Regions from separate parts of the Moritella sp. 24 genome, predicted to be linked through region 2. Evidence: predicted binding sites of a transcription regulator. Region 2 holds the regulator's gene; each other region holds the start of a gene.
What was found. The regulator sigma-54, encoded in region 2, starts transcription at its own class of promoters, with help from an activator protein. The targets are predictions, from matches to a motif close to GTTGGCACGNNNNTNGNNT.
Positions count from the first base shown of each region.

Region 1: the regulator sigma-54 is predicted to act here: its motif matches at 2,077-2,095, upstream of flgA (flagellar basal body P-ring formation chaperone FlgA).
Region 3: the regulator sigma-54 is predicted to act here: its motif matches at 2,185-2,203, upstream of HWV00_RS03860 (4Fe-4S dicluster domain-containing protein).
Region 4: the regulator sigma-54 is predicted to act here: its motif matches at 1,897-1,915, upstream of glnA (glutamate--ammonia ligase).

Region 1 covers NZ_CP056123.1:3,601,339-3,606,404, reverse strand. Annotated here, with positions in the region: gene HWV00_RS16075 (L-serine ammonia-lyase) at 1-398, shown strand, start outside; gene HWV00_RS16070 (flagella synthesis protein FlgN) at 427-855, opposite strand; gene flgM (flagellar biosynthesis anti-sigma factor FlgM) at 875-1,189, opposite strand; gene flgA (flagellar basal body P-ring formation chaperone FlgA) at 1,263-1,964, opposite strand; gene HWV00_RS16055 (chemotaxis protein CheV) at 2,130-3,065, shown strand; gene HWV00_RS16050 (protein-glutamate O-methyltransferase CheR) at 3,121-3,945, shown strand; gene flgB (flagellar basal body rod protein FlgB) at 4,269-4,664, shown strand; gene flgC (flagellar basal body rod protein FlgC) at 4,667-5,066, shown strand, end outside.
Region 2 covers NZ_CP056123.1:4,399,352-4,404,417, forward strand. Annotated here, with positions in the region: gene lptA (lipopolysaccharide transport periplasmic protein LptA) at 1-44, shown strand, start outside; gene lptB (LPS export ABC transporter ATP-binding protein) at 60-785, shown strand; gene HWV00_RS19660 (RNA polymerase factor sigma-54) at 834-2,339, shown strand; gene hpf (ribosome hibernation promoting factor) at 2,371-2,658, shown strand; gene rapZ (RNase adapter RapZ) at 2,862-3,725, shown strand; gene mgtE (magnesium transporter) at 3,871-5,066, shown strand, end outside.
Region 3 covers NZ_CP056123.1:816,883-821,948, forward strand. Annotated here, with positions in the region: gene HWV00_RS03845 (formate dehydrogenase accessory sulfurtransferase FdhD) at 1-725, opposite strand, end outside; gene HWV00_RS03850 (DUF3305 domain-containing protein) at 892-1,374, shown strand; gene HWV00_RS03855 (DUF3306 domain-containing protein) at 1,364-2,044, shown strand; gene HWV00_RS03860 (4Fe-4S dicluster domain-containing protein) at 2,321-4,024, shown strand; gene HWV00_RS03865 (molecular chaperone) at 4,049-4,648, shown strand; gene HWV00_RS03870 (twin-arginine translocation signal domain-containing protein) at 4,671-4,874, shown strand; gene HWV00_RS03875 (formate dehydrogenase subunit alpha) at 4,887-5,066, shown strand, end outside.
Region 4 covers NZ_CP056123.1:129,119-134,184, reverse strand. Annotated here, with positions in the region: gene typA (translational GTPase TypA) at 1-1,483, opposite strand, end outside; gene glnA (glutamate--ammonia ligase) at 1,993-3,402, shown strand; gene HWV00_RS00595 (DUF4124 domain-containing protein) at 3,567-4,085, shown strand; gene glnL (nitrogen regulation protein NR(II)) at 4,188-5,066, shown strand, end outside.

The DNA.
Region 1 (5,066 bases), 800 kb from region 2:
GGACTCTATATAAGAAAAATGCATCTATTTCTGGCGCAGAAGTTGGTTGTCAGGGTGAAGTTGGTGTCGCTTGTTCGATGGCTGCTGCTGGGTTAACGGCAATAAGAGGTGGAACGTTAGACCAAGTTGAACATGCTGCCGAAATAGGTATGGAGCATAATTTGGGATTGACTTGTGATCCAGTGGCTGGCTTGGTTCAGATCCCCTGTATTGAGCGTAATGCGATTGGTGCTGTGAAAGCGATTAATGCGTCGCGTATGGCGCGCATGGGCAGTGGCGATCATAAGGTATCACTTGATCAAGTGATTAAGACCATGAAGGCGACAGGGGATGATATGAAAAATAAATATAAAGAGACGTCTAGAGGAGGATTAGCGATAAATGTAACGGTTTGTTAGTGATTAAACGTGCATTAAGCGCTGAATGTTATGATTTGAAGGTCATACCAAGGGTAGAAAATGATCCGCGAGTACGGCCTAATTTATCATAGGTTATATTGTTACGAGAGCGGCTACGAATAATGGTGTCGGTTAGTCGCTTGGTGTTGCGTAAATTGAGCTCAATCAGTTTACCGTTGACATCATTAAGCTCTTGGCACTCTCTGATATCAGCTTCAATTTGTTGTTTTTGCGATAGGTAGGTAGTCAGTAATTCTGCCGCATCTGTATGCTGGCCAATTTTTACATCGAGCTCGGCAATTTGCATTATTTTTTGTTGCTTATCTTGACTGAGCTTTTCTAGGGCTGTGACATTGCGTGACTCTAACGCTGATTTTTCAGCCGTTAATAGAGCCAATAATTGTTCTACATAAGATGTTTGTAGAACGAGTAATTCGGGCAATGTAGTCAATATCATCTGTATCTATAGCACTCGGTTAAGCAAGTAAGTTTTCGAAATTAGACATATTCTTTGCTAGCTTGTTAGCATCAACTTGATAGCTACCGTCAGCAATGGCTTTTTTCAAACTTTCTACTTTTGACTCGTTAACAGGCGTACCTTGAGCTAAATCATGTTCCATAGCGGTCAAACTTTTGGCTTGTGATGTAATATTAACCGAGTCACTTTGCGCTGTACGTTGCGGTGAAGTTTGAGCTACATTACCAGTTTGAACACTGGTTTTTTGCTGCGTACTTCTTGCTTGATCAAGCTGGTGACTACGATTATTTAAATTGGTTAAATTTATGGCCATTCTTCTACCTATTGATTTGTAAACAGGTGTACTAAAAGATTATCGACTTATAACAATAATACTTTAGTAAAATTTAATAGTTTATTTGGATGACGCCTGCGGCTTGAACAGTACCCGAAACGATTCGATTCGATTTACGGTTACGGACATTAATTTTGTCACCCAGAATACCGTTAGCCAATGCTACACCATCAGTTTTTACGGTTAGATTTCCCACTGAACTAGTAATTGTAACGCTTTCGCTTTTACACACAAGACAAATATCCCGTGTTGAGATCATTTGTTCATTGGACAGTTGTCGTTTTAAGCGTGCTTTATTGACAAAACTTAAATCTGAAATATAGCCTGAGCGTAAAAAAACACGGTTCATATATTCTATTTTAGTATTGTTTTTCGTTAATAGGCTACCTTTTGATAAAGGTCGGCTGCTCACCACGACAGGAACTAGACGAATAATCTTCACTGGCACGTGCAGTTGCCAGTTTTTAGCATTACTGCATCGTATTCTTACGGTTGCTGCACGTTGTAAGCTTTTATTACCAACTAACTCGGCGGACATATTACCTTCACACTGAGTTACTGCTATTCTGCGGTCAATTTTTGTTACTTCAATGCTTACCCTTTCATTCTGAGAGCTAAGTAGTTGCGCTTTGATAAAAGATTCCGCAAACTCTTCAATCGCCTGATGTTTATCTGTGGCTGCGAGCGCTAGTGGCAAATAGCTCAGTAAACTTAAGCAATAGAAAAGCGAGAATGATAAAATATATTTAAGCATTTAGGTTTCTAAGCCGATATAAAATGAAACGTTACGTATAAAGTGAATTAAGAGCCAAGTTTTTGACTACTTTATGTCGTAAGCGACAATATAAATGAATAATACAGTGGTAAAGCAATATTCAAGCCACGTTGATAATAAGTTACATTTACCTGAGGATGGATAATGGCAGGATTACTCGATACGGTCAATCAGCGCACACAGCTGGTAGGACAAAACCGTCTGGAATTACTTATGTTTCGCTTAAACGGGCGTCAGCGTTTTGGTATCAATGTATTTAAAGTGAAAGAAGTATTGCAATGTCCGCCATTAACTATTCTACCTAAGCTTAATAGTGTCGTCCGTGGTGTTGCACATATACGTGGAAATACAATTTCTGTGATCGATTTGAGTTTAGCGACGGGTGGTCGTCCAATTCAAGATTTGAGCAAAGCGTTTATTATTATTTCTGAATATAATCGTTCAGTGCAGGGCTTTTTAGTATCAAGTGTTGAACGTATTATTAATATTAACTGGGAATCAATTTTACCACCGCCAAAAGGAACGGGGCGATTCAGTTATTTAACAGCTGTTACTGAAGTGGATAATGAATTGGTTGAAGTACTTGATGTTGAAAAAATTCTGCATGAAGTAGCGCCAGTAAAAATGGAAATTAGTGAGGAAGTGCTAGAAACGGCTAGCGAGATTGATAAATCTGCGATTGAGAAAGTGATTCTTGTGGTTGATGACTCAAGCGTTGCGCGTAATCAAATTAAGAAAGCGGTGTCTGATCTTGGTTTTAAAATCGTGTTGGCAAAAGATGGCCGTGATGGTTTAAATAAATTACGTGAAATGGCGCAAAATGGTCCTATTGCGGATCAAGTTGCTCTCATGATTTCTGATATCGAAATGCCAGAGATGGATGGTTACACGTTAACAGCTGAAGTACGTAATGATAAATCACTAGATGGTTTGTATATTATTCTACATACATCACTGAGTGGCGTGTTCAATCAGGCGATGGTGATTAAAGTTGGTGCTAATGATTTCATTGCTAAATTTAATCCAGATGAACTTGCTGGTGCGGTATTAAAGGCATTAAAAGTAGCAGATCCGAGTTAGAAAATTACTGTGTTAAATAAGTGTATCTTTATAATAGAAAGTTGAGTAAAAAATAGTGCAAACATTGTCAAATGAAGTCTATACCCGTTTTAGTGAATTTCTTGAAATTCAGTGCGGTATTGTATTAGGACAAAATAAACAATATTTAGTTAAAAGCCGTTTATTGCCGCTATTGGCAAAACATAAGATGGCTAATTTAACTGAGCTAGTACAAAAATCAATGACCATGTTAGCGCGTGATTTACGTAATGATGTTATTGACGCGATGACCACGAATGAAACATTGTGGTTCCGTGATATTTACCCGTTTGAATATTTGCAAACAAAGCTCTTACCTGAATTTATGAATAAAGGGTTGCCAGTTAAAATATGGTCTGCGGCATCGTCATCTGGTCAAGAACCGTTTTCAATTGCGATGTCTGCGATTGAAACACAAGAAAAACTTAAACGTTTAGTTAAACCTAATGTACAAATTGTCGGTACGGACATATCACCAACAATGATTAAACATTGTAAAGAAGGTGTTTATGATCGCTTAGCGCTTGGACGAGGTCTATCCGCTGAACGTAAGCGTCAGTTTTTCACGACATTACCTGATGATAAAATGAAGGTGAATCGTGAAGTTCAGCAATTGACATCATTTCGTGAAATCAATTTGCTAGAAAGTTATGCCTTACTCGGTAAGTTCGATATTATTTTTTGTCGTAATGTACTAATTTACTTTTCGCCAAAAATTAAAAGTCAGATTCTTAATCAATTTGCAGCGTCATTAAAACCGGGTGGTTACTTATTTTTAGGTGCGTCAGAATCGTTGACAGGCCTAACTGATAAGTTTGAAATGATCCGTTGTAATCCGGGTATTGTATATAAACTAAAATAATCTACTTAGCGGTGAGTTATCGTCATTATTCAAGTGTTTGTTTATTGGCGGTAACTTATCGATCTATACCGTCAAAAAAACTACTCCTCTTTATTATTCTTATCATTACACTCTTTATATCTAAACTCAGTCATTTAGTGCCATTAATTTAAATTAACGCCAAAGTCGTAACGCGTTGTTTTAAATTGTTTTTATTCGAAATTTAAAATGGCGAGATAATATCTGAGTATTGTTTTTAATTTTGGCACACATGTTGCTTTTATCATTTGTATCATCGTAATCATCATGCGATTGGTTACGATATAAATGTTTAGGAGGCGTTCATGGCTATTAATTTTGATAATGCATTAGGTATACACCAATACTCTGTCGGCGTAAGAGAACGCCGTGCAGAAGTGTTAGCGAGTAATATTGCTAATGCGGATACACCTGGCTTTAAAGCAAAAGATTTAAGCTTTAAAGATGCGCTGGCAAGTGCGACGCAAGGTACTAATTTCAATTTATCAAAAACCAGTGAACGTCATATCTCAGGCGGCAGAGGCATTGCGTCTGACCTGCAATTTAGAGTCCCTAATCAACCTGATACCGGTGATGGTAATACCGTTGACGTACAAGAGGAACGTGCCAGTTTTATGCAAAACAGCATGGAATATCAGGCATCACTATCATTTCTAAGCAGTAAAATTCAAACTATGCGCAAGGCAATTAAAGGACAATAATTATGAGCTTATTTCGAGTCTTTGACGTTGCCGGTTCGGCAATGAGTGCACAATCAGTTCGTTTAAATACAACTGCAAGTAATCTTGCTAATGCAAATAGTGTGAGTAGTAGTGCTGGTGAAACCTATAAAGCACGCTATCCCGTTTTCCAAGCACAATTAGATCAAGCCAATGCAGCTCAAAATGAAGCAGTTGGCGTGAATGTTGCAGGGATTGTAGAGAGTGATGCTCCATTGGTTAATGAATTTAATCCGAATCATCCATTAGCTGACGAAGATGGTTATGTATATCGTCCGAATGTAAACGTAATGGAAGAGATGGCAAATATGATTAGCGCATCTCGTTCATACCAGACTAACGTGCAAATAGCTGATTCAGCAAAGAAAATGTTGAGTAAGACAT
Region 2 (5,066 bases):
GAGTGATCACAATTTTCACTCCTGAAAACAACAAAACTAATTAGAGTAAATACATTCATATGGCGCGTTTAAAAGCATCACACTTAGCAAAAAGCTACAACAAACGTAAAGTTGTTTCAGATGTGAGTCTCGAAGTCGAATCAGGACAAATTGTTGGTTTACTTGGGCCTAATGGCGCGGGTAAAACAACGACCTTTTACATGGTTGTAGGCTTGGTTAAGCGAGATCATGGACAAATCTTCATTGATGACCAAGAATTAACGCATGAACCTATGCATATTCGAGCGCAACAAGGCATCGGTTATTTACCACAAGAAGCGTCTATTTTTCGCCGTTTATCAGTAACGAAAAATATTATGGCGATCTTAGAACTTCGCACAGAATTAAGCCGTTTTGAACGTGAAGAAAAACTAGAAGAATTGTTAGAAGAATTTCATATCACCCATATTCGCGATAGTTTAGGCATGAGCTTATCCGGTGGTGAACGCCGCCGTGTTGAGATCGCAAGAGCACTTGCCGCTGATCCCAAGTTCATTTTATTAGATGAACCTTTTGCAGGTGTAGATCCTATCTCTGTCGGCGATATTAAGAAGATTATTCAGCATCTACGTGATCGTGGTTTAGGGGTGTTAATTACCGACCATAACGTACGTGAAACGCTTGATGTATGTGAGCACTCTTACATTGTAAGCCACGGACATTTAATCGCATCTGGTACTTCTGAAGAAATTCTGTCCAACGAAAAAGTAAAAGAAGTGTACCTTGGAGATCAATTCCGACTATAGTTTGATATTGATATATAGCCGCATTAAGGAAGAGAGAGTAGTCGTTAGATGAAGCCATCATTACAACTTCGTATGAGTCAATCTCTGGCAATGACGCCACAGCTACAACAAGCGATTCGATTATTACAATTATCGACCTTGGAGTTACAGCAAGAGATTCAAGAAGCGTTAGACAGCAACCCGCTGCTAGAACAAGAAGATCCCAACACATCTCCGTCAAATGAGAGTGATAACGATGATTCACTTAACGCTGATAGTACTGACTCAATTACTGATACCAGCCAAATAGAAGTGAGCGATGCGCTTAATAGCGACTCAATGCCCGATGAGCTACCTAACGACAGCAACTGGGATGATGTTTATACCCCACAAACGCAAACTCACAGCGGTGGTAGCGCAGGTATTGATGGTTTAGACCAAGTTTACCAAGGTGAAACCAGCGAAGGCTTATACGAACATCTCATGTGGCAAATGGAATTAACCCCCTTCTCCGATACTGACCGTGCAATTGCAGTCGCGATTATTGATGGCATCGATAATTATGGCTACCTTAGCCAAACTTGTGACGATATTCTAACGAGTGTCAATATAGGTCATCAAGAAACCAATGACAGTGACGAAGAGCAGATCGAATTAGATGAAGTTGAAGCGGTATTAAAACGTATCCAACATTTTGATCCCATCGGTGTTGCTGCACGTTCATTACAAGAATGTTTATTAATCCAACTTCAACACTTACCCAAAAACACGCCTTGGTTAACCGAATGTCAGCAAGTAATCCAATCTCATATGGATTTATTAGGTAATCGAGACTATCGTCAATTAAGCCGTAAAACAAAATTAAAAGAGCCTCAACTCAAAGAGATCATGCAATTAATCCAGAGCCTAGAACCAAGGCCTGGAAATGCCATAGATCAAAGTGAAGGACTCTATGTTATCCCTGATGTTCTGGTAAAGAAAAAAAATAATCAGTGGATAGTCGAGTTAAATCCTGACATTGTGCCAAGATTAAAAGTGAACAATGAATATTCAAGCCTATCGACGGGTAACCGTAATAGTAGCGATGGACAATTTATTCGTACGCATGTTCAAGAAGCAAAATGGTTTATTAAAAGTTTAGAAAGTCGTAATGAAACGTTACTAAAAGTAACAAAATGCATTGTTCAACGCCAAATGGATTTCTTTGAATATGGTGATGAAGCCATGAAACCTATGGTGTTGAATGATATTGCAGAAGAAGTGGAAATGCACGAATCAACAATTTCTCGTGTCACAACGCAGAAGTTTATGCATACACCACGTGGTATTTTTGAATTGAAGTTTTTCTTTTCAAGCCATGTAAGTACAGATAACGGTGGTGAGTGCTCATCTACCGCTATCCGCGCATTAATTAAGAAATTGGTTGCGGCAGAAAATGCCATAAAACCATTAAGTGACAGCAAGATTGCTGATTTACTTGCTGATCAAGGTATCAAAGTGGCTCGACGCACTATTGCGAAGTATCGAGAAGCGCTCAGCATACCGCCATCTAATCAGCGTAAGAGCCTGCTATAAGGCTCATCTAACCTTCATATGGGAGACATATATGCAAATTAATTTAACAGGTAGACATGTAGACATTACAGATTCACTGAAAGATTACGTTGATAGCAAGTTTTCCAAATTAGAACGACATTTCGATCACATTAACAATATCCATGTGATTTTAAATGTCGAAAAACTACTCCAAATTGCAGAAGCCAAAATACATCTAAATGGGGGTGAAATCTTTGCCGTACATGAGCATAATGACATGTATGCCGCAATTGATGGCTTAATGGATAAGCTTGATCGCCAAGTGATTAAGCACAAAGAAAAATTAATCCGTCATTAATTTTTAGTCCCACTAATAAATAACCTAAAGGAAATAAACATTTCCTTTAGGTATTAATGCTTCTGACATAATTAAAACATATCATATCCAAATCAATTGCGGGATAATGAGCCCATTATTTTATATCGCTATCAGTTTTAAATTAGCTACCTAATTTTGACTAACACTAGGATATATTAGCTACGCAGATGTGAGGATAAAAGATGAAATTAATAATAGTCAGTGGCCAATCAGGTTCCGGTAAATCAATCGCATTACGGGTACTTGAAGATCTAGGCTACTACTGCGTAGATAACCTGCCTGTTAAATTATTACCACAACTATTACAAACCTTAAACGCCAAAACAGAAAAAGTCGCGGTGAGTATTGATGTGCGTAATCTACCGACTGATAAGAAAGAGTTAAATGACATTATTGAGGAGCTAAAAGCGAGCACCGAGCTAACAAGCTTATTCCTTGATACTAATAAATCAGTTCTAATCAAACGCTACAGTGAAACAAGACGACTTCACCCATTAACCAAAGGTGAATTTTCATTATCTCAAGCGATTGAAATAGAAGAAAAACGCTTACGTCCAATCGCCTTACACGCAGATTTAAAAATCGATACGACTGAACTCAATATTCATGAGTTAAGTGAACAAATAAAAGAGCGTATTTTAGGTAAGAAAAATAATCAGCTTGTCTTAGTATTTCAATCTTTTGGTTTTAAACACGGTTTACCAATGGATGCAGATTATGTATTCGACGTACGATTTTTACCAAACCCGCATTGGATCCCAGAGCTAAAACCTTATACAGGGCTTGATGAACCAGTAATCAAATACCTCAGTCAGCAATCTGAAGTCATGAGTTTTACACTACAAATTGAAAACTTATTAACGACTTGGTTACCGCTACTTGAAAAGAACAATCGTAGCTATGTAACTGTTGCCATTGGTTGCACTGGTGGTCAGCATCGCTCTGTATTTATTGCCGAGCAGCTAGCAAAAAGCTTTAAATTGCAAGATCGAGTGGTACAAACACGCCACCAAACATTAGAAAAGAATAAACATAAGAACAACTAAGTATTCGCTTAGTTACTCAACAGGCAATAAAAATAGATAATGATTATAATTTATTGTTAATACTGATTATAAATGAAGATTAAGCTAGAATCGCACAGCGCGAGTGAAAGCTCGCAGTTCTAGTATTTAAGAATGGGGACGACATATGCCAGAAAAGATGGAGCATGAAAGCACACACCTACGCTTAAGCGAAGTGAACGAAGCACTTGATAGTGGTATGTTTGTTCACGTAAAGCGGATGCTCTACCAAACGCCCCCTTGTGATATTGCCCTATTATTGGAATCATCGCCACCAGCGGGACGTAAAGTGCTGTGGCGATTAACAGACCCTGAATTACAGGGTGAAATCCTCGACGAACTCAATGAAGATGCAAAAACCAGTATTCTAAAACTAATGGATACTGAGTCTTTAGTGGCTGCGACAGAAGGCTTAGACACCGATGATTTAGCCAATGTATTACGTAGCCTACCAGACAGCATCTACCAAGAAGTTATCACCCAAATGGATACCCAAGATCGTCACCGCTTAGAAACCGCGATGGCGTATCCAGAAGACACTGCTGGCAGTATCATGGATACTGATACTATTACCTTAAGACCAGATGTAACTGTTGATGTTATCTTACGCTACATTCGCTTACGCGGAGAACTACCTGAAGCGACAGATACCTTATATGTGGTTGATAAAGATGACCGCTTAATTGGTGATGTTCCTTTAGCTATGTTGTTAACAACAGACCCGAACAGTGTTATTAGTACCATAATGGATCGCGAAGCAGAGACCTTACCTGCCACGCTTGATACCTCGGAAGTAGCTAAACTGTTTGAACGTCATGATTGGATCTCAGCACCTGTTCTAGATGATTCGGGTAAATTACTCGGTCGTATTACGATTGATGACGTGGTTGATATTATCCGTGAAAATGCCGAGCATGACATGATGGGTATGGCGGGTATGGATGACGACGAAGATACCTTCGCTCCCGTGATACAAAGTACCAAACGTCGAACGCTATGGCTTGGAGTTAATTTAATTGCAGCCCTCACAGCAGCTTCTGTATCTAATATGTTTGAAGCAACATTAGAACAATTAGCGACCCTCGCTATTTTAATGACGATTGTACCAAGCATGGGTGGTATTGCCGGTAATCAAACCCTCGCACTCGTTATTCGTGGTATGGCGGTTGGTCATATTAGTGACGAAAATAGCCGTTGGTTAATTGGTAAAGAAGCCATGGTAGGTGCACTAAACGGCGCTATCTGGGCAATATCTATCGCTATCATCGTATCGTTATGGAAAGGTGACCCGTCACTTGGTTTGATCATTGGTGGCGCCATGTT
Region 3 (5,066 bases), 1.1 Mb from region 2:
GCTAAGTCGTAACCCATTTGAGTCGCACCAGAACGAGATAGCAATACAGGAATACCCATCTGCGCAACTTTAATGACCATTTCAGACGTTAAACGGCCCGTTGTATAGAAAATTTTATCTTCACCTGTTTGGCCTTTTAACCACATCTCACCAGCCAAGGTATCAACAGCGTTGTGACGACCAACATCTTCAACAAAGGATAAGATCTCAGTGTCTCTACAAACGGCGCAACCGTGTACTGCACCAGCTGCTTTATAGGTTGCGTTGTGGTGGGTTAGTGCCTCTAACAAACCATACAGTCTTGATTGGCGTAATGTGGGTTGTGGTAGTGTGACATCTTCTAGTTTTTTCATCACGTTACCAAACATCGTGCCTTGGCCACAGCCAGAGGTAACCGTTTTTTTGGTTAGCTTCTCTTCTAAGCCATCGGTGCTTTCATGGGTTATCACGGCGGCAGAGTTAGAATCCCAATCAATGATCAATGACTCAATCGCACTGATGTCTTCAATGAAGCCTTGGTTTTTTAAATACCCTAATACGAGGTCGGCTGGGCGAGCACCAAGTGTCATCACTGTCACTACTTCAACCCAGTTTAAGTAAATCGTTAAAGGATGTTCGCACGCGATCTCTTTGGTCATGGTATCGCCATACTCATCCATGATGTCAACAGTCATAGTGTGTTCAACTGAAGAGTTGGTTCTAATTATTTTTGGTAATTGCGGCATCCGAAAGTCCTACTTGTTTATATATCTATGAAGAGGTAAAGCAAGGTTCATTCCAACTTAACTATTTTATTTGCCATTATTTTATAACTTGGTCTAAATTTTGCTGAGTAGGGAAAGTTAGATAACAAATTCTAAATAATTATAAAAATAGAACAAAGGAGCATGTGTGCAACAAGCTGATGAACATAAGCGCTTAGAAAAAGACGAATCAAGTTGGCCAATCAAGTTTCGTCTTTGTTCTGAAGAGAAACAAATTGGACGCTGGACGACCTTGTCTTGGTCTATTGATAATGTTGAATTGTATGATCACAACCACACACAAGATGATGCCAGCATCGGCATTAGCTATGAGCGTGTATTAACCTTATACCGCGATGAACGGACCGATTACCGTTTTAACCTCAGCTCACAAGACCCGCATCTATTTATTGTTTGTGAAGAAAATAATGAGCAGCTATCACCGTTACTTATTACTGTCGCGCAAAGTGTCGCGAGCAGTTATATGGATGGTGACTATCAAGTGTTACATATTCAAATGCCATTACCGGTACAGGCTTGGATGGAAGCTTTTATTGGGCGTCACGGCGAACTAATTGAATTTAAAAAGAAACGTTATAAAGATAAGAAGGGACGTTCAAGTGGCAACTAACTTTTTTCAACGTTGGTCAAGTCGTTCTCTAACAGCTAAAGACAAGGCTTCAAAAGAATTACTTGATACAAATGAAGCCGCAGTCGAGTCGCTAGAGCCTGAGCTCATAATTGAACAGGTTCATGAATCTAATTCAGAATCAAATCAAGTGGATGGGCTCAGTAATGATGTTACCGATGATGCGGTAGCGAGTGATAAAGATAAGCAGAATGGTCTTGCAGATAAAAGTAGCGATGAAACACTCACGATTGCCGATGCAGATAGCGTCACTTTTGATAGTGGTGTTGCTTCATTCTTGCAGCAGGGTGTTGATAAATCAGTTAAAAAGGCAGCGTTAGCCAAACTGTTTCACTCTGACGAGTTCAATTATATCAGTGATATGGATGATCATACTGAAGACTTTTCTAATATCCCCAAACTTGATGACAGTGTCGCGAAGCAGCTACGTGGTTGGGTTAACAAGGTATTAGATGAACCAGAGCAAGACGTCGCGCTAGACCAGGAAATAGATCGAGAGTTAAATACAGAGCTAACAGAAGACCCTGAAATACAAACAGCAGAAACGTCAGTAGTGGAAGATGAGATTACTGAACCCGTCACGGAAGATTTCGAACATTCACCTAGCGCTGATGAGGTTCATCACAAAACTTATCAGCAAGATGAGACATAAAGGGACTAAAAACCTTATTTTTAATCGGGACAATTTGATGCAGGTGTGATTATTTGTAGCGACAAAATGTCTCAATTAGAAATACCCCAACTATCCTTATCTGACTTTAGCTCTTTATAAGTCATTTTATTCCGTTAAAAGTTGGTTCGGTTATTGCTCTATTAGCTACAGAAAAATACGGTGCGAATTGTACGGTAGTGCAGCCTTAAGAGCAGCGAGAATAAACTCGCAGTTTAATCGACACTGAATAGCGGTGACGAGTATACAGGAATAACAATGTTAAGAAGTATTCTAGAAACATTTACTGATAACAATGGTCAAGCACGCTTAACGGCGATTGCGGGCACGGTTGAATTATCTAACTTGATCCCACCAACGGTTTCTTACGAGAGCCGCGGGAATTTATTGATCATTGGTGCATACGATACGATCACTGCGTTAGCGCCGCAATTTGCCACGCTTAACTCTGTGACACTACTTGCGACCTCTGCGACAGAAGCGGTGAAAGCGAGCAAGGACACAAACGTATTTTTCAGTGATGACGTTATGATTAAAGGCTACCTTGGCGCGTTCGAAGTGAACTGCCGTGTAGCGGGTAGCTTACTGAATACCTATACCAACCTAGCAGAAGTCACGATCGGTGGTGATAGCTTTGATTTAGTGGTTGATATGAGCGCTGATAGCATTATCAACACCGAGATACCTGCACCCGGTTATTACCCCGTTGGCAGTGGTAAAGCAGCGATTGCAGATGTGATTGAAACTTTACCTGACATGTTAGGTACGTTTGATAAACCAAAATACTTCCGTTTAGACAATGACATTTGTGCCCATTCATCACGTGGTGTGAGTGGTTGTACACGTTGTGTTGATGCTTGTCCGGCGGGTGCATTATCAAGTAATGGTCATGCTATCGAAATAAACCCGTTCTTATGTCAGGGCGTAGGTACATGCGCAACCGCGTGTCCGACAGAAGCTATTACTTACGCATTACCTGAGGCTGAAAAGACGCAGAACTTTATCTACCGTTTATTAAACAGCTATCAAATGGCGGGTGGTGAGAAGCCGACGATTTTATTCTTTGGTCATCGAGATGAAGAGGCGCTCGCAGCGCAATTGCCTTCATTACCGTCGAATGTGATCCCGATAGCATTGGAAGAGTTAGCGACTGTGGGGGTCGATACTTGGTTTAGCGCGTTGGTTTACGGTGCGCACCAAGTACTGCTTGCAACGAATATCGCTTACCTCCCTGCAACGATTGATCGTGTATTAAAAGATGAATTAGGTATCGCCAATAACTTCTTAACGGAACTTGGTTTTGAAGCTGACCGTATTTGCTTATTCGATCTTAATAAAGCAGCTGACTTTGTCGTGTTCCCAGCCTCTTTATTACCTGTTGCTGATAATAAGATCGCAGTGATGGATAGCGGTGTATTAGCCGAACAATTATCAGGGACTAAGCGTGAAAAACTATTTAGTGCATTAGATCGATTACACGTACAAAGCACGGTTAAGCCGACACAGTCTGACGTACCAGAAAATGCACCTTACGGTAGCGTTGAATGTAAAACTGATGATTGCACCTTATGCATGGGCTGTGTAGCAGTATGTCCAACACGCGCATTACACGCAGTGGGTGGTCGTCCCGGTTTACAGTTTAAAGAGCAAGATTGTGTGCAGTGTGGCTTATGTGAAAAAGCCTGCCCAGAGCAAGTCATCAGCTTAAAACCTGGACTTAATTGGGATGCTGAAAATCGCCAAAGTGCAGTGATGATCCACGAAGAAGAAGCGGCTTGTTGTTTAAGTTGCGGTAAAGCATTTGCGCCAGCCTCAATGATTAAAATGCTGACCGAGAAATTACAAGGTCATTCACAATTTCAGGGTGATGCTATTCGCCGTTTATCTATGTGTGAAGACTGTCGTGTACGCGATATTTTTTCTGACATGGCTGATGATCCAACAAGTCAGTTGCGAGTGTAAAACGAAATGATGGAAACACAAAACATGTCACAGCCAATTGCTGAAGAAACTACATTACGTATCGATATCTATAGCTTGCTTGCTCACTTATTACGTAAGGCTCCCGACGCTGACGTGATTGATTGGTTAGCGAATTTAGATGTAGATGCACCGAATGAGTTGATTCAAACCACGGGTATGTCAGCGGCTTGGCCGTTATTAAAACTCGCGTCACAAAAGACGTTATTAACCGCAGTGGAAGATGAATATCAAGATCTGTTTATTGGTATTGGCCACGGTGAGATCGTGCCGTTTGGCTCTTGGTTCCTGACTGGTTCACTAATGGAAATGCCATTAGCGCATTTACGCCATGATTTGAAAAAACTGGGATTTCAACGTGACGAATCGGTGAAAGAACCAGAAGACCATATTGCGGCATTGCTCGAAGTCATGACGATGCTTGTCGCAGAAAATAATCACAAGGTACAAGCCGAGTTTTTCAATCGTCATATCGATACTTGGTTTGAACGCTTTTGTCAGGATTTAAAGGTAGCTAAAAACGCCGTGTTTTATAGCGCTGTTGCAGAGCTCGCCTTGCAATTTTTAAGCATTGAAAAAATACGTTTTATCGACGTAAAAAAATAATAACGATAGAGGATCAAACTGGATGAGTAAACAAAATAAGCCGGATGAAAACCGCCGCCAATTATTAAAAAATATTGGTTTAGGTGTTGCGGCAGGTGCAATTGCGACAGGTGTATCAACCTCAGCAAATGCGTCTATCGATACGCAAAGTCAGCAAGATAAACAGGAAAAGACAACAGGTTACCATGAAACTCAACACATTCGTGATTACTACGATTCTCTATAAGCGGAGCTCTAAATGAAATTAACTAAACGTTCCGATACGGTCAACAAGGACGAAAAACAACTGGGTATTTCGCGCCGTTCGTTTATGCGTAACTCTTCAATTGCTGCCGCTGGTGGTGCTGTTGGCGTTGGTATGTTCGCACCCGGCATGATGAAAAAAGCCGAAGCGAAATCTGTTGATCCTGAATCGCCA
Region 4 (5,066 bases), 370 kb from region 2:
TACCCATTGCGTTAGATACTAATACACCATTTTGACGTAGTGCAAAAGAACCGCCTTTATGTGGGCCATACTGTAGGAATGTATGGTACATAAGACCAGAACCAGACGTGATAGTCATGAATTCAGTTTGGAAACCGATTAGACCACGGCTAGGAACGATGAAGTCCATACGGATACGGCCTTTACCATCTGGTGCCATATCTGTAAGTTCAGCTTTACGAACACCCATTTTTTCCATTACTGGACCTTGATGCGCTTCTTCAACATCAATAGTAACAGTTTCATACGGTTCTTGAGTTTCGCCATCTTTTTGAATCATGATCACTTCAGGACGAGATACAGCTAGCTCGAAACCTTCACGACGCATGTTTTCAATTAAGATACCTAGGTGAAGTTCACCACGGCCAGATACTTTAAATTTATCTGGATCGTCAGTTTGTTCAACACGTAATGCAACGTTGTGAACAAGTTCAGCTTCAAGACGTTCAAGGATGTTACGTGAAGTAACAAACTTACCTTCTTTACCACAGAATGGAGAGTTGTTCACTTGGAACGTCATTGTTACTGTTGGTTCATCAACAGACAATGCAGGTAGTGCTTCAACAGCAGAAGGCGCACAGATAGTGTCAGAAATCTTAAGTTGACCTAGACCTGTGATTGCGATGATATCGCCAGCTTGCGCTTCTTCAGTTTCATGACGATCAAGACCCATGTAACCAAGTACAGTACCTACTTTACCGTTACGGATATGACCATCAGCACAAACAACGCTAACTTGTTGGTTTGGTTTAACAGAACCACGTGTTACACGACCAACACCGATCACGCCAACATATGAGTTGTGATCAAGTTGAGAGATTTGCATTTGGAATGTACCGTCACGATCGCCTTCTGGTGCAGCAACACCATCAACGATAGCTTGGAATAACGGTTCCATGTTTTCAGTTTCTTCTTCTGATTCAGCGTTAGCCCAACCATTAAGTGCAGATGCGTAAACAACTTTAAAGTCTAGCTGTTCATCAGTTGCGCCTAGGTTGTCAAACAGATCGAAGATTTGATCCATTACCCATTCAGGGCGAGAACCAGGCTTATCGATTTTGTTGATAACAACAATTGGCTTAAGACCATGTGCAAATGCTTTTTGCGTTACGAAACGCGTTTGTGGCATAGGACCATCAACAGCATCAACGATTAAGCAAACACTATCAACCATAGACATAATACGCTCAACTTCACCACCGAAATCGGCGTGTCCTGGAGTATCTACGATGTTGATACGGTAATCTTTCCATGTAATAGCAGTATTCTTAGCAAGAATTGTAATACCACGTTCTTTTTCAAGATCGTTAGAATCCATTACACGTTCTTCATTACCACCACGTTTCTCTAAAGTACCTGACTGTTCTAATAACTTGTCAACTAAAGTAGTTTTACCGTGGTCAACGTGAGCGATAATCGCAATGTTGCGTAGTTTATCTAGCACTGTGATGCCTCTATATATTTTATATGGGTAAAAATTAGGCGGTATTGTAACCGCCTCCTTGTGATCTACCTAGCAAAATTTTGGCACAGAGTAAAATGATTGCAATTTATTTTATTAAAAAACCGTGCGATAGGCAGGATATGGGGGTTTAGCAGCCAAAAAATAAATGAATTAAAACCCCATTTATTGAGCCTTTATTCAGTTTATAGATGTTGTATTTTATCAATTATATTTGAATACGATTTTGCTGGTAATCACTGAAAATAAACCATAATATCGATATTAGTAATACCAAATGTATGAGTTTACCCATTGCACCAAAAAAGTGCACTTAGCGCACTAAGTTCGTGCACACTAGAATTGCAATGACGAATAACAAGTACATTAAAACTTTAAAATCAACAACTTAAATAGTTGGCACATATATGGCATTATTTAAATTATGATTGTTTACAGTCAACAACTTTAAATGAAGCCATCATATTGATGACACCGGAGGTTATTTTATTATGTCAGCAGAAAGCGTATTAGCTCTAATTAAAGAACAAGACGTTAAATTTGTAGATTTACGTTTTACGGATACTAAAGGTAAAGAGCAGCACGTTTCTCTACCACATCATCAAGTTAATGCCGGCTTCTTTGAAGAAGGTAAAATGTTTGATGGTTCTTCAATTCAAGGTTGGAAAGGCATCAACGAATCTGACATGATTTTAATGCCAGATCCTGCAACAGCCGTACTTGACCCGTTCACAGAAGCAACAACACTGAACCTTCGTTGTGACGTACTAGAGCCTGCAACAATGCAAGGTTATAGCCGTGACCCACGTTCAGTAGCAAAACGCGCACTTGAGTACTTGCGTTCAACAGGTATCGCTGATGATGTATTCTTCGGTCCTGAACCAGAATTTTTCCTATTTGATGACGTTAAGTACAAAACAGACATGTCAGGTAGTATGTACAAAATTGACGCTGAAGAAGCTTCTTGGAACTCTGATAAAGAGTACGAAGGCGGCAACATGGGTCACCGTCCAGGCGTTAAAGGTGGTTACTTCCCAGTATCACCAGTTGACTCTGCACAAGACATCCGTAGCGCAATGTGCTTAGTAATGGAAGAAATGGGCTTAACAGTTGAAGCACATCACCATGAAGTAGCAACAGCGGGTCAAAACGAAATCGCAGCACTATTCAACTCTATCGTTGAAAAAGCAGATGAAGTTCAAATCACTAAATACGTTATCCATAATGTTGCACACGCTTACGGCAAAACAGCAACATTTATGCCTAAGCCACTTGTAGGCGATAACGGTTCAGGTATGCATTGTCACCAATCTCTACAGAAAAATGGCGAAAACATTTTTGCTGGTGATCAATATGGCGGTCTATCTGAAACTGCACTTTATTACATTGGCGGTATCATCAAGCACGCAAAAGCAATTAACGCATTTGCTAACCCAGCAACTAACTCGTACAAACGTTTAGTTCCAGGTTTTGAAGCACCAGTAATGTTAGCTTACTCTGCACGTAACCGTTCAGCATCAATCCGTATCCCAATCGTACCATCGCCAAAAGCGACACGTATTGAAGTACGTTTCCCAGATCCAGCGGCAAACCCATACCTAGCATTCTCTGCTATGTTAATGGCAGGTATCGACGGTATTAAAAACCGTATCCACCCTGGTGATGCAATGGATAAAGATTTATACGACCTTCCAGCGGAAGAAGCAGCAGAAATTCCACAAGTTGCATCTTCATTACAAGAAGCTCTATCAGCACTAGACGCTGACCGTGACTTCTTAACAGCTGGCGATGTTATGGCGAACGATACTATCGACGCTTACATCGAACTTAAAGAAGAAGAAGTTGAGAGACTGAACATGACAACTCACCCAGTTGAGTTTGAAATGTACTACAGCGTATAAATTAGCAAATACAGAACTGTCATTATGATGAAATCATGATACTGCTCTGATTGTTAAATCTTATATAAAAAAACCCGCTATTTAGCGGGTTTTTTATTTGTTAAATAAATGTAATTAGGTGAAAATAACTATACAAATTAAGTAACCATAGACAGGATGTCGCCATGAAACACATAATGCTATTAGCCTTATTAATAACAAGCTTTGCCAGTGTTGCCGCTATTTATCAATGGACTGATGAACAAGGCATTACCCACTTTTCAGATGATGAAAGTAAACCAGCTTCAGCAAAAAAGATTGACGTTAAACTCACCCCGCCTTCTATTAGTTCACTCACTCAATCATTGCCTCAAGAAGCCAGTGTAGCCTTGCCAACAGTTAACGATACATCTTTACCGCTGAGCATATCGATCAAAGCACCAATCGATCAGCAAACATTACGCAGTAACAACGGCGAAATTATCGTATCCGCAACACTGAGTTCAACGCTGCAATATGGCTCTAATATTCGTTTACTGATTGATGGGGTTATTCACAGTGAGCAAATTGAAAGTCAATTTAATGTACTTAACATTCCCATCGGCACACACCAACTACAGTTACAAATAGTTAACAATTCAGGCAAGGTAATTGCATCATCAGAGCTAATTACTATTTATTTACACCGTTTTAAGGCCAACTAAGCATTACTGCTTTAATTTCAACACGCTGTGCAGTAATATTTTAGAGTTAGCACCTATTTGGTGCATTTGGTCAGAGGATATTTATCCAACAAAGGAAGTGCCATGATAATGATCCCAGAGCCTCAGCAATCATTAATGAATAACCTCGTGTCTTCAGTATTCGTGCTCAATAATGATCTGCATATAAAATATGTCAATCCGGCAGGTGAACAACTGCTAGGCTTTAGTGCAAGTCGTATCTTGGACGCTAAAATAACGGATATTATCGAACACACCACACTCGACCTCTCATTATTGACGAGTACAATAAAAACGGGACAAGGGTTTACAGATAATGAAGTGTCATTAATCATTGATGATCGCCAATTGTTAGTCGAAATATCAGCGACTCTAACTAACTTTGGTTCTGAGACCTGCATTCTAATTGAAGCAAGACAGATCGATTTACAAAAAAAGATCAGCCAAGAGCTTTATCAACACGTACAGCAACAAGCGGCACAAGAATTAGTTCGAGGGCTCGCCCACGAAATCAAAAATCCATTAGGCGGGCTACGTGGTGCAGCGCAATTACTGGAAAAAGAACTACCAAGTGCTGAATTAAAAGAATTCACCGGTATTATCATCGAACAAGCCGACCGATTACGCGCATTAGTCGACCGCTTACTCGGTCCGCAAAAACCCGGTAAGCAAACCATTTTAAATATTCACTCTGTGATTGAAAAGGTAAAACAGTTAGTCGAATTTGATTTACCACCAGGTATTATCATCGAGCGAGATTACGACCCATCAATTCCTGACTTTGAAATGGAACCCGACTTATTACAACAAGCACTGCTGAATATAATTAGCAATGCCATTCAAATACTCAAAGAACATGGCACAATTAAAATAATTACTCGAACAGCGCATCAAGTGAATATTCAAGGACAGAAATATCGCTTATGTGCTGAAATAAAAATCATCGATAACGGACCCGGTATC